2 linked regions of the Crateriforma spongiae genome follow. The protein of the gene in region 1 interacts with the protein of each later gene in a pairwise test. Links are inferred from orthologs where the notes say so. Each region holds a gene or a part of one and is shown on either strand. Other genes may lie near its edges.

Region 1 (6,831 bases):
CTTGCCCACCGACACCGTGGTTGTGGTCGTCGATCCACAAGGATGCGCGTCATCGGCCGACGCACTGCTGCGGCGTGTGGTCGATCCGTCACGGTTCGTGACGATGGATGATCTGATCGCGTCGATGACCAGCCACCGTGTGGTCACGGCCGACGATTTCCCCGAAGCGACCGGCGATGATCTGGTGTCACTGGACACCGCATCGGCCGACAGCTTTGCCAGCGAGCTTTCGGAAACCCAAAAGAAGGTCGACACGATCGCAGCGGATCATCACGTGATCGTCGTCGGTGACACGCCCGCCGACGGACAACGGCTGACGGAATTGCTACAGCCCACTCGCGCCGCCGCCGAAGGCCGGTTGCACATGACGGTGGCGGATCTGTCCGGCGGCTTTCGGTTACCGTCGGCCGGCGCGTTGGTGCTGACCGGCGCCGAACTGTTTCACCGCAGCCCCGTGCGTCGTGGCAAGACGCGGGCACGTGGCAAGCCGATCCAGAATTTCTTGCAACTGCAAGTCGGCGATCTAGTCGTGCACCTGTCCCACGGGATCGGTCTGTATCGCGGGCTGCGACAGATCGAAAAGAACGGCCAGCACGTCGAACACCTGACCATCGAATACGACGGCGGGACAAAGATCTACGTGCCGGCGTCACGGATCGGTCTGGTCCAAAAATACATCGGCGGATCGAAGACCCGACCACGGCTGGCCAAAATCGGCGGCCAAGCCTGGGCGAACCATCGCAAGGCTGCCGAATCGGCGGTCACCGACATGGCCGCCGAGCTGATCGAGATGCAGGCCCAGCGTCAGGCCCGCCGCGGGATCAGTTTCGCCCCCGACAACACCTGGCAACAACAATTCGACGCCAGCTTTCCTTACACCGAAACGCCCGACCAGTTGGCCGCGATCGAAGCGATCAAGGACGACATGGAAAGCGCCCGGCCGATGGACCGCCTGATCTGTGGCGACGTCGGCTTTGGCAAAACGGAAGTCGCGATGCGAGCGGCATTCAAGGCCGTCACGTCGGGATACCAAGTCGCCGTGTTGGTGCCGACCACCGTGCTGGCCGAACAGCACTACAACACCTTCCGCGAGCGGATGGCGGAGTTTCCGATTGAAATTGCCAAGCTGTCGCGGTTCGTTTCGCCCGCCGACACCCGCGCGACGGTCAAGCGGATCGCCAGCGGTGAAGCCGACATCATCGTGGGCACCCACCGCATCGCGGGCAAAGACGTCCGCTTTGCCAACTTGGGGCTGGTGATCGTTGACGAAGAGCAACGTTTCGGCGTCGAAGTCAAAGAACGTCTGAAAAATCACCGCAACAACGTCGACGTACTGACTTTGTCCGCCACCCCGATCCCGCGGACGTTGCACATGGCACTGGTCGGTGTGCGAGACATCAGCAACTTGGAAACGCCGCCGGCCGAACGGATGAGTGTTGAAACGAAGGTCACCCGCTGGGACGACAAGATGGTCCGCAGCGCGATGGTTCGCGAACTGAACCGCGGCGGCCAAATGTTCTTCGTTCACAACCGCATCGGCGACATGCACGAGCTGGCCGACCGGTTGCGCGACATTGTACCGGAGCTTCGCATCGGGATCGGCCACGGTCAGATGGGCGAAGGCGAATTGGAACAAGTGATGATCGACTTTATCGATCACAAGTTCGACTTGTTGCTGGCCACCACGATCGTTGAAAGCGGGATCGACATCGCCAATGCCAACACGATGTTCATTGACGAAGGCGACAAGTATGGGCTGAGCGATCTGCACCAATTGCGTGGTCGCGTCGGGCGATACAAACACCAAGCGTACTGTTACCTGTTGGTCAGCCGCCGGAAACACCTCAGCCCCGAAGCCAGCAAACGTCTGCGGGCGATCGAAGATTACAGCCAAATGGGCGCCGGGTTCGCCATCGCGATGCGAGACTTGGAAATCCGCGGCGCCGGCAATCTGCTGGGCAGCCAACAAAGCGGTCACATCGCCGCGGTGGGTTACGAACTGTATTGCCACCTGTTGGAAGACGCCGTTCGGCAAGCCCAAAAGTTGCCGCCGAAGTTGTCGGCCGACGTGGACATTGATTTGCCGGTCGAAGCGTATTTGCCCGATGAATACGTGCCCGATCTGCGTCACAAGATCGACTTGTACCGCCGCATGGCCAAGATCGACAACGTCGCGAAAATCAACGAAATCAAAGAAGAATTGGTCGACCGGTTCGGACCGATCCCTCAGCCCGCCGAGCGGATGTTACAGCTGGTCGAACTACGTCTGGACGCCGCCGCGTGGCAAATCCATTCGGTGACCAGTGACGCACGCTTCATCGTTTTGCACTATGGAAACCGCCGACAAGTTGAACAATTGGCCGAACGTTCGCCCGTCCCGGTTCGCATTGTCGATCAACGCAAGGCGTACATCCCGACCAAAGATTTCGACATGAGCGATCGGTCGGGAAAAGCGTGGCTGCAACTGGCCCGCGCGGTGTTGTTCAACGGATAGACGCCGACGCCATATCGCGGACAACTTGGCGATGCGTCACCAGACGCTCAAACGTTTTCTGACTTGGCGTCTTCGGCAACGCGGATCGCTTCGACCAGCCGCACGATCTCGGGCACGGCCATCGCTTCGGCACGTGCCGTTTCGTCGTGGCCCAGATCGGCCAACACTTGGTCGACGTCCGCCTTTTCCAGCCGGCCTTTCATCGCGCTGACGACGACGCTGCGCAAAAACTTGCGGCGATGGAAGAACAACGCTCGCGTGGTGTCGTGAAAGTATCGCAGGTCTTCGAAGCTTTCGTAGCGATCTCGATCCAAGTCCAACCGCAAGATTGCCGAGTGGACTTTGGGGCGCGGCCAGAACACCTTGGGCGACAGCACACGCACCAACGTCGGATCACTGATCGCTTGCAACCACACCGACAGCGCGCCGTAATCCTTGGTCGACGGCACCGCCATGATGCGATCGGCCAATTCTTTTTGAATCGTCACGACGATCCGATCCGGCGGCGGCGTTTCCAACATCAGGTTGCTGATGATCGGCGTCGCCACGTTGTACGGCAGGTTGGCGACCAGCATGAACCGCGCATTTTCGCCCAGCTGTGACATCGCTTGGCGGACGTTCAACATGATTTCGTCGCGCAGCGTGTTCTTGTTCTTCAGCGCGTCGCCATGGATCAGTTTGACGTTTGTCCGATCCGCCAATTCTTCGCCGGCCAGTTCGAACAAGTGATTGTCGATCTCCACCGACAACACCGCACCGGCACGGTCGGCAAGTCGCTGGGTCAGCGATCCCACGCCGGTGCCGATTTCCAGCGCCACGTCATCCTTGGTCAATTCGGCCGAATTGGCGATCAGGTCGACCAAGTTCAAATCGATCAAGAAGTTCTGGCCGAAACGGCTCAGCGGTTTCAAGCCGGCCGCGGTCAGACGGCGTGACAGATAGGTGGCGGTTTGACGCGACGGTTCGGACAAGAAATTCGTTCCGGGGTTTGAAGGGGTTTCGCAGACGCTTTTTCGTTGGTCCGTCGATCAATCGGATGATTCGCCGGGGACATCGGGACCTTTGACGCCGGTGATCAGACTGCGTTGGACGTACTTGGCCAACACGTCGCTTTCCAAGTTCACTTTGTCGCCCACGTTTCGAAAGCCCAACGTGGTGACTTCCAGAGTGTGTGGGATCAGTGCGACGGTGAACGAATCGGGGTCCGCGTCGACCACGGTTAGGCTGACGCCGTCGATCGCGATGCTGCCTTTGTCGGCGATTTGCGAGGACAGTTTTTTCGACACGCCGAATCTTAAAAAAGCCCACGGCGGGTCTTCGCGACGATCCAGCAACGTGCCCAATTCGTCCACGTGACCTGTGACATAGTGTCCTCCCAAGCGATCACCGACCGCCAGGGCGCGTTCCAGGTTGACTCGGCTGCCGACTTCCTGGGTGCCCAGGTTGGTTCGCGACAGGGTTTCTTCGCCTGCCTCGAATCCCAGCACGCCACCGTCGATGGCGACAACGGTCAAACAACAACCATTGATCGCGACGCTATCGCCGATCGCCGCCCCTTTGGCCAATTCACCGGCGTCGATCGAAAACAGTTTCCCTGGCGGCTGGTCGGTGATTTTTGCAATGCGGCCCAGCGATTCGACGATCCCGGTAAACATCGATTGGATTCCCTAACTGCGTGTGAAGGCTGGTCGGATGGGGCGGGGACGGAGCGTGGCGAAACCGCTCGGCAGTGCGTCTGGGGCACATTCGGGCGTTTCGTCGGGTGTTCATCCGCAGTCGGATTGGACAGAATGCCGCCGCCCAAGACAACGAGGGCCGGCGCGGAAATGTGCCACCTGCGTCGATCGACGCGGCGGCCCAGCGAACGCGACGCAATCGTGTCGAACTGACCAAACCATTTCACGGATTTTCCACTCCATCCCGCATCAAAATACGCGAGGCATCCATGACTCTGATCGAAGCCATCCACGCACGGCAAATTCTGGACAGCCGCGGCAACCCGACCGTCGAATGTGACGTCATGTTGGAAGACGGTGCCGTCGGCCGTGCCGCAGTGCCCAGCGGTGCCAGCACCGGTGTCCACGAAGCCTGGGAATTGCGTGACGGCGACAAGTCGTTCTTCATGGGCAAGGGCGTTTCGCAAGCGGTTGAAAACGTTAACACCACGATCGCCGAAGCCCTGCAAGGCATGGACGCGACCGATCAAGCCGCCGTCGACCATCGCATGTTGGAACTGGACGGCACGCCGAACAAGAAAAACTTGGGCGCCAACGCGATCCTGGGTGTTTCGCTGGCCGTCGCCCACGCCGCCGCTTCGTCGACCGACCAACAACTGTATCGCTACCTGGGCGGTGCCGGCGCCCGCATGTTGCCCGCCCCGATGATGAACATCATCAATGGTGGTGAACACGCCGACAACAGCGTCGACGTTCAAGAGTTCATGGTCATGCCGCTGGGCTTTGACCGCTTCAGCGACGCGCTTCGTTGCGGCACGGAGATCTTCCACAACCTGAAGAAGGTCTTGTCGGGCAAGGGTTACAACACCGCCGTGGGTGACGAAGGCGGTTTCGCACCGGACTTGAAGAGCAACCAAGAAGCTCTGGACGTCATCATGCAAGCGATTGACCAAGCGGGCTACAAAGCCGGCGAACAGGTCTGGATCGCCTTGGATGCCGCGTCGACCGAGTTCTATGACGCCGATGCCAAGCAATACTCGATCGATGGCAAAAAGCTGTCGGGCGACGAAATGGTCGACTTCTTGGCCGACTGGTGCAGCAAGTACCCGATCTGCAGCATCGAAGACGGTTGCAGCGAAGACGACTGGGAAACCTGGAAGAAGCTGACCGACAAGATCGGCGACAAGGTTCAATTGGTCGGCGACGATTTGTTCGTCACCAACGTCGAACGTCTGCAACGCGGGATCGACGAAGGCATCGGCAACAGCATCCTGATCAAGGTCAACCAGATCGGAACGCTGACCGAAACCATCGACGCGATCCACTTGGCCGGCCGCAACGGTTACACCTCGGTGACCAGCCACCGCAGTGGTGAAACCGAAGATTCGACCATCGCCGACTTGGCCGTCGCTCTGTCGACCGGACAAATCAAGACCGGTTCGGCCAGCCGTAGTGACCGGATGGCGAAGTACAACCAGTTGCTTCGTATCGAAGAAGCCTTGGGCGATCACGCCCTGTACGGTGGACCGCTTTTCGCTGCCAAGCTGAAGGGCTAGGGCCACTGACCTAAGCCGCTCGGCCAAGCGGTGCACTTCACCCTCCCGCCTCGCGGGAGGGTCGGAATCGAGGAACGAGATTCCGGGGAGGGTGCCCCGGACGCGACTTTCGCGGAGCGAAAGGCGACTTTGTGAGCCGCAAGGCGCTAGCCGCGGGTACCGCTGTTTCGGCAATGCACCCGACGCTGGCATGTTCGGCCAACATCTGCACTTCACCCTCCCGCCTCGCGGGAGGGTCGGAATCGAGGAACGAGATTCCGGGGAGGGTGTTTCCGGACGCGACTTTCGCGGAGCGAAAGGCGACTTTGTGAGCCGCAAGGCGCTAGCCGCGGGTACCGCTGTATCGGCAATGCACCCGACGCTGGCATGTTCGGCCAACACCTGCACTTCACCCTCCCGCCTCGCGGGAGGGTCGGAATCGAGGAACGAGATTCCGGGGAGGGTGTTTCCGAACACTACTTTCGCAGAGCGAAAGCCGACTTTGTGAGCCGCAAGGCGCTAGCCGCGGGTTCCGCGGTTTCGGCAATGCACCCGACGCTGGCATGTTCGGCCAACACCTGCACTTCACCCTCCTGCCTCGCGGGAGGGTCGGAATCGAGGAACGAGATTCCGGGGAGGGTGTTTCCGGACGCGACTTTCGCGGAGCGAAAGGCGACTTTGTGAGCCGCAAGGCGCTAGCCGCGGGTACCGCCGTTTCGGCAATGCACCCGACGCTGGCATGTTCGGCCAACATCTGCACTTCACCCTCCCGCTTTTGCGGGAGGGTCGGAATCGAGGAACGAGATTCCGGGGAGGGTGTTTCCGAACGCGACTTTCGCGGAGCGAAAGGCGACGATGGGCGATCCGTTACGATACAGGCACCTGATGTCTGAACGCTTCTCTTTTCCCGCGTCGACTGCCGATGTATCAAACGCTTGCCGAACGCCCTTTGATGACGATGGCGATGCTGGGCATCATCGTCGCCGCTTGCGTCGCCGCCTGGCTGAAGACCGGACGCCGTGACGTATTGATTGCCGCCATCATTGGTGCCTGCTTGATACCGGCGGCCGGCTACCTGGCCGACGTCTTGGTCACCGACCGTGAACGGATCGAACAAATCGTTTAC
Region 2 (6,661 bases), on another replicon or contig:
GCAGGTCGGTTCTCCGGCGGGCTTCCGTGAAAGCGGCCTGGGGCTGCCGGCGGGCTTCAGGCCATCACAAACGGTCGCAGGGTATCTGAACTTCTGTCTTCGGGTAAACAGCGAATCGGCGACGGTTGGCCTAAGATGTCGTGCCTTCTTGCGTCCCCCCTTCCTTGCACACGCGTTGCCGAGCCCCTCCGACATGCCGTTTTCCCGTTCCAGACGTCCCGCGCGCTTCATCGCGCCGCTGATCCTGTTTTATTGTTTCGTCGTCGCAGCGGCCCGCCCACTTGGCGCCCAATCGGCCACCGAATCGCAGGCGGACCGGTTGAATGTGGTGTTCATCCTGTGCGACGACCACCGCTTCGATTGTCTGGGCGCCGCCGGTCATCCGTTTTTACAAACGCCCCATTTGGACGCCCTGGCCGATTCGGGGACTCGATTGACGTCAGCGTACGTCACCACGTCGCTTTGTTCGCCCAGTCGGGCATCAATTCTGACCGGCCAGTACGCCCACAATCACCACGTGATCGACAACTATCACGAAGTCGATCCGAATCTGCGTTTTTTTCCCCAGGACCTGCAAGCCGCCGGGTACCAGACCGCCTTCATCGGCAAATGGCACATGGGTGGCGACGACGACCAGCCCCAACGCGGGTTCGACCACTGGGTTTCCTTCAAAGGGCAGGGGACTTACTGGCCGGACGGCCATGGCACGACACGTGAAGTGCCCCAGACGACCTATGACGGCCTGAACGTCAACGGCCAACGTGTGAAGCAAAACGGTTACATCACGGACGAACTGACTGATTACGCGGAAGATTGGTTGAATCAGTTGGATCCCGACCGGCCTTTCTTTCTGTACCTCAGTCACAAAGCGGTCCACGCGGACTTTGTGCCGGCGGATCGCCACCGTGGACGCTACGACGACCAACCCTTGCCGATCACCATCCCCAGTGACGAAACGTTGCACCGGGGTGGCATCCCAATGTGGGTGCGGAATCAACGCAACAGTCGGCACGGCGCGGACTTCGGATACAACCTGGCCGATTTTGATCCCGCGGTTTACTACCGGCGGTACTGCGAATCTCTATTGGCGGTGGACGATGGTGTCGGACGTTTGATGCAATGTTTGCGTTCCATCGACGCGGCAGACAACACCCTGGTGATTTACATGGGCGACAACGGATTTCAATTCGGCGACCACGGCCTGATCGACAAACGCACCGCGTACGAAGCGTCGGCGAAGGTTCCTCTGTTGTTCCATGCACCGGGACGTGTGCCGGCGGGCAAAGAGTTTGACGGGTTGGTCGCGGGCATTGATATCGCGCCGACGATTTTGGAAGCGACCGAATCGAAACCAATGACCTCGATCGACGGAACCAGTTTCTGGAAACCGTTGTGCCAAGCGGACGCTTCGCCTTTGGCCGACCGGACGTTGTTGTACGAGTACTATTGGGAACGCAACTATCCTCACACACCCACACTGCATGCGGTTTTTGGCGGCCGATACAAATACATCCGCTGTCATGGACTGTGGGACAAGGATGAACTGTATGACTTGCAAACGGACCCTGACGAACTGGTCAACCTAATTGATGCACCGGAGCACCAGAACCGCGTCGCGAAAATGAACCGACGCCTTTGGGAAATGCTGGAACAGACCGACGGGATGGAAGTTCCATTGCTGGAAGACCGGGGACCACGTTTCCCATGGCGTCATCCCGACAAGACGGACGCGGCCGAATTTCACGACGATTATTTTCACCGCAGCGAGCCGCCGCGCAGGCCTTGATGTCGGGCGTGAGCCGGTTCGGCCGTGCCGATGGCCGACCGTTTCTCGATTGAGTGGGAACCGAGCCCACCAGTGTCGGATCCCCCGATGGCGGACGGCTGTTTTGCATCGAATTGGCCCAACGCGAGGTCGGTGCCCAAAAACCGCACCCACGAAAATCGGATTTTACGGAAAAATCGCAACCTTTAGGCCAGATTCCCAAATGAAGAATCGCCGAGTTTCACGGACTCGGCGGCCATTTCGGGGGAGGCTTCAGCCGGGGATCAGGGAATTCGCCGATTGACACCCGGCCGGCTTCTCTGCAGTCTGTTCCGCCACTTGGCCCGCGAACGCCACTTGCGCCCCCGCACCATCGACACCGCCGATCGAACGACGGGATCTTGGAACGGGGTTTGCGAAATCGCCTTGGACGCCAGTCGCCCGACTGACACCATGGCATGGGGGATGCGGGCCTGGCGTCATCTTTTTCGTCCGGTGTCCGGCGGCATCACCGCCGGACCGATGGTCGGCGAAGGTGGCTTTGTGAACTCGACGCGAGAGACTGCATGTCTTCTGACGCCAACCGCAATCGATCTGAACGAATCCGCGTGTTTCGCGAGTCAACGCCGATGGTGTTGCCCAGCGTTTTGAACGCGGATTTTGGAGATCTGGGCGGTGAACTCCAGCGATTGACCGATGCCGGTGCCCGGGCGCTTCACCTGGACGTGATGGACGGTCACTTTGTGCCCAACCTGACCTTCGGGATGCCGATCGTCGAAGGCTTGCGACGCCACACCGATTTGCCGCTGGACGTGCATCTGATGATCAGCGATCCGCTGCGTTACGCAGCGCCGATGGTCGACGCGGGCGCGGACATGCTGACCTTTCACGTCGAAGCGGTCGACGATCCGGTGGCTGCGGCCCAGACCATTGCCGACCTTGGCGTCGCGGTCGGGGTCGCGATCAATCCGGACGCGTCGATGGACCAATTGGAACCGTGTTTGGACCACGTCGACATGGTTTTGATCATGAGCGTCCAAGCCGGCTTTGGCGGACAAGCCTTCAACCCCATCGCGTTGGAACGCCTTCGTTCGCTTCGCAACCGATACCCGGATTTGTTGCTGGAAGCCGACGGTGGCATCAAAGCGTCCAACATTGCCGAGGTTCGTGCGGCAGGTTGCGATTGCTTCGTCGTCGGATCGGCGATCTTGAAAAGCGACGACTATGGCAAAGCGATCGACGAACTGAATGACCAGATCGCTGCGGCAAATCCGTCCGGTGCAGACGTCAGTCCAGGACAGGAGGCCACACGATGATGTTGTTGTCACGCGCCCCGCAGCGGGCCCAAGTCCTGCTGATCCGCCCCGGTTCCACCGAATTTGATGAACAGGGTCGCATCAAAGGCAGCCTGGACATTCCGCTTAGCAAATCGGGCAAGCGAGAAGTGGCGTCGATGGCGTCCGAGTTGTCCAACCTGAACGTCGGTGTGATCTATGCATCACCCTGCCGGTCCGCTCAACAGACGGCAAAGCGGTTGGCCGAAGGCCGCGACGTGCGGGTCAAGACGATCGAATGCTTGCGTAACATCGACCACGGTTTGTGGCACGGAAAGTTGATCGAGGAAGTCCGCCGCAACCAACCGCGGGTCTATCGCGCCGGCCAGGAATCCCCTGACGATTTCTGTCCCCCGGAAGGCGAACCCATCTCGATGGCCAAGGAACGGGTTCGCAAGGGAATCCGAAAACTGATCCGTCGTCCCGGGGGCTGCGTGATCGCGATGATCGTCCCCGATCCGCTGGCGACGTTGGTCGAAAGTTGCCTGCGCGGCGAACAGTTGAGCAATCTGTGGCAAGCCGAAACGCGGGCCGCCGACTGGACGCTGATCGAAACCACCACCGCGTGACCCGGACCCGGCCCGGCACCGACGGGCCGAAAATCCGCTGGAACCGTTAAATCCGTTCCCTGGGGTGGGAATTCACTGGCCGACGGCATTGCTTGGTACCGGATTTGATCGGTCGCGGCCACGATCGTGTTTGCAGACCGAATACACTGCATCGCACGGTTCAACACCGCTGTTGGTTTCGTCGGTTCGATTCGGACCGATTCGACGGCCGCGGGTACTTTCGCCGCGGATCGGCGTTCGAACTGTGACAAGCCGCCGCACCTTTGACTTTTCGGGGTGACTCTTCTGGGGCCGAACGCGATGCGACAATCGTGGGGATGCCTTGGTGGACGTTACCAAGGGTTTCGCCGCCGATGATTCGATTGCCTTCATCACCGTTTTCACATCCATCCGCGCCAGGCGGCCGTCGTGTTTTGACGGCGGCGTCGATCTGTTTGGCTTGGTTTGTTTTCGCCAGCGTGGATGTTCAGGTTGTCCGGGCCGATGACGCCGATTCCATGCAGCGTCCGGAGATGTGTGACCGGATCGACGCCCGCATCGAATCGGTGTGGACCGATTGGGAAATGCGTCCTTCGGCCGAAGCGGATGACGCGACGTGGTGCCGTCGTGTGTTTCTGGATTTGATCGGCCGGATCCCTTCGGTCGCCGAACTGGAAGCTTTCACCGACGATCGATCACCGCAGAAGCACGTCGCACTGGTCCAACGGTTGTTGCACGACGATCGGTACACCGCGGAGTACGCGAATCACTGGGCAGGCATTTGGACCAACCTGCTGATCGGACGCAGCGGCGGGATGGACCGCCGATCGTTGACCGACCGCAGCGGCATGCAAAAGTACCTGCGTGATTCGTTCGCGGGAAACCGGACCTACGACAAGATCGTGTTCGACTTGATCACCGCGACCGGGACCACCAAGCCCGGCACCGAGAACTTCAACGGTGCGGTGAACTTTCTGGTTGATAAAGTCAACGCCGAAAAGGGAACGCTGGCAACCAGCAGCACGTCCCGCATCTTCCTTGGCCAACAAGTCCAGTGCACACAGTGCCACAATCACCCGTTCAATCAGTGGAAACAACAGAAGTTCTGGGAATTCAATTCCTTCTTTCGGCAAACGCGAGCCTTGCGGCGATTCCAGTCGGGAACCCGCGACATCGATCACGCCGAATTGATCGACCAAGACTTCGCCGGCGAAGCGGGTGATCCGGATGATGCGTTGGTGTTTTATGAATTGCGAAACGGCTTGACCAAGGTCGCGTATCCGGTGTTCACCGACGGGACCGAGGTGGACGTCAGCGGATTCGTCAGCGACGTGAATCGGCGACAGGAACTGGCGCGGCTGATGCTGCAAAGCGAGTTTCTGGACAAGATGATCGTCAATCGGATGTGGGCGCACTTCTTGGGCTACGGTTTCACTCGACCGATTGACGATCTTGGGCCGCACAACCCGCCGACCCATCCGGAGTTGCTGGATGAACTGGCTGCGGAATTTCGCCGAAGCAGTTACGACCTGAAGAAACTGCAGGCTTGGATCACACTCAGTCGGCCCTATCGCTTGTCGGCCACCAAGAACGCGACGAACGAATTGGACGATCCGTCGATCGGCGAGACGCCCAAGTTTTCGCGTTTCTATCTACGTCAGATGTCCGCCGAGCAACTGTATCAATCACTGTTGACGGCGACCGGTGCAACCCCCGAAGGCAGCTACGAAGAACAGGAACAACAACGACGACGTTGGCTGCAGCAATTCGTCGTTGCTTTCGGTACCGACGAAGGCGATGAAGCGACGACGTTCAACGGATCGATCCCGCAGGCGTTGATGTTGTTCAACGGTGAATTAACGCGGCGAGCCACCAAGACCGAGACGGGCGGATTTCTGGATCGGTTGACCCGCACATCGAAGTCACCGCGTGAATCGGTACGCCGATTGTTCTTGGCGGGTCTGGCACGACAACCGACTGCACCGGAGATCCGCATCGCGGCCAAGCTGATGGCGGCCCGGGGCGGCGACCAGAAAGAAATGCTGGGCGACATGTGGTGGGCCATTTTGAACAGCAACGAATTCATCATGCAACATTGACGACGACGCCCGCATATCAAAGCAACGTTTGACTTTTCTTCTTTTGGGAAACGGACCATGTTCTTCACCACTCCGACGGGAATGACACGGCGGCACTTCATCAGCCACCTGGCCGGCTCATCCGCTATGGCCGCTTCGGCGATGACGCTGGGAAGCGCGATCGGTGCCAACGCTGACAGCCTGCGGAAGAACCGCAAGTCGGCGATCCTGTTATGGATGGGTGGCGGTCCGTCGACGATCGACTTGTGGGACTTGAAACCCGGCGCACCGACCGGCGGTCCCTTCAAACCGATCGGAACGACCGGCGATGTGCAGATCTGTGAACACTTGCCCAAGGTCGCCCAGCAGATGCAGCATCTGTCGATCGTCCGCAGCATGTCCACCCGCGAAGCGGACCACAATCGCGGCCGGTATTACATGCACACCGGTTTCGTTCCCAACCCGAACATTGAACACCCGACCTATGGCAGCGTCATTTCACACGAATTGATGCACCAGAGACCGGAATTGGAAATCCCCCCCTTCGTTTCGGTCGGCGGCAGTAGCGGCGGTCCGGGATTTTTGGGCATGGCTTGGTCGCCGTTTTCAGTGACCAGCGATGGTCGCGTTAGGAACTTGGAAATGCGGCTGGACGACCAGCGTTTGCGCCAACGTGTCGCGGCGTTGGATTTGATCGAAAGCGGATTCATTCGACGAACTCGTGACACGCCGGCTGGTGAACACGCCAAGGTCTTGGACAAAACCGTCGCGTTGATGACCAGCGACCAGATGAAAGCGTTTGACGTCGACAGCGAACCCGAGGCGATGAAGGAACGCTACGGGACCAACCGTTTCGGCCAAGGCTGTTTGCTGGCCCGTCGGTTGGTCGAAGCCGGCGTGCCGTTTGTGGAGGTCGACTTGGGCGGCTGGGATAAT

What was found.
Region 2: the proteins of eno (region 1) and rpe interact in binary tests that used the Escherichia coli proteins (3 or more experiments, as listed by UniProt). The link is inferred for Crateriforma spongiae from one-to-one orthologs.

What each region holds. Positions count from the first base shown.
Region 1 is NZ_JAAXMS010000004.1:100,839-107,669, reverse strand. What follows is about bases 3,628-6,582. They hold eno (phosphopyruvate hydratase), read left to right. Parts: upstream 3,628-4,439; coding sequence 4,440-5,726; downstream 5,727-6,582. Other genes in these bases: HFP54_RS11895 (riboflavin synthase), read right to left, coding at 3,628-4,149. Also shown: mfd (transcription-repair coupling factor), read left to right, coding at 1-2,494; 16S rRNA (adenine(1518)-N(6)/adenine(1519)-N(6))-dimethyltransferase RsmA, read right to left, coding at 2,542-3,465; more of HFP54_RS11895, read right to left, coding at 3,523-3,627; HFP54_RS11885 (hypothetical protein), read left to right, coding at 6,628-6,831. UniProt on the Escherichia coli protein: Catalyzes the reversible conversion of 2-phosphoglycerate (2-PG) into phosphoenolpyruvate (PEP). It is essential for the degradation of carbohydrates via glycolysis.
Region 2 is NZ_JAAXMS010000003.1:595,610-602,270, reverse strand. Bases 1,422-4,206 are described here. They hold rpe (ribulose-phosphate 3-epimerase), read left to right. Parts: upstream 1,422-2,331; coding sequence 2,332-3,081; downstream 3,082-4,206. Other genes in these bases: HFP54_RS10380 (DUF1549 domain-containing protein), read left to right, coding at 4,166-4,206; HFP54_RS10385 (histidine phosphatase family protein), read left to right, coding at 3,078-3,668; HFP54_RS10395 (sulfatase family protein), read left to right, coding at 1,422-1,786. In the rest of the region: more of HFP54_RS10395, read left to right, coding at 194-1,421; more of HFP54_RS10380, read left to right, coding at 4,207-5,746; HFP54_RS10375 (DUF1501 domain-containing protein), read left to right, coding at 5,804-6,661. UniProt on the Escherichia coli protein: Catalyzes the reversible epimerization of D-ribulose 5-phosphate to D-xylulose 5-phosphate.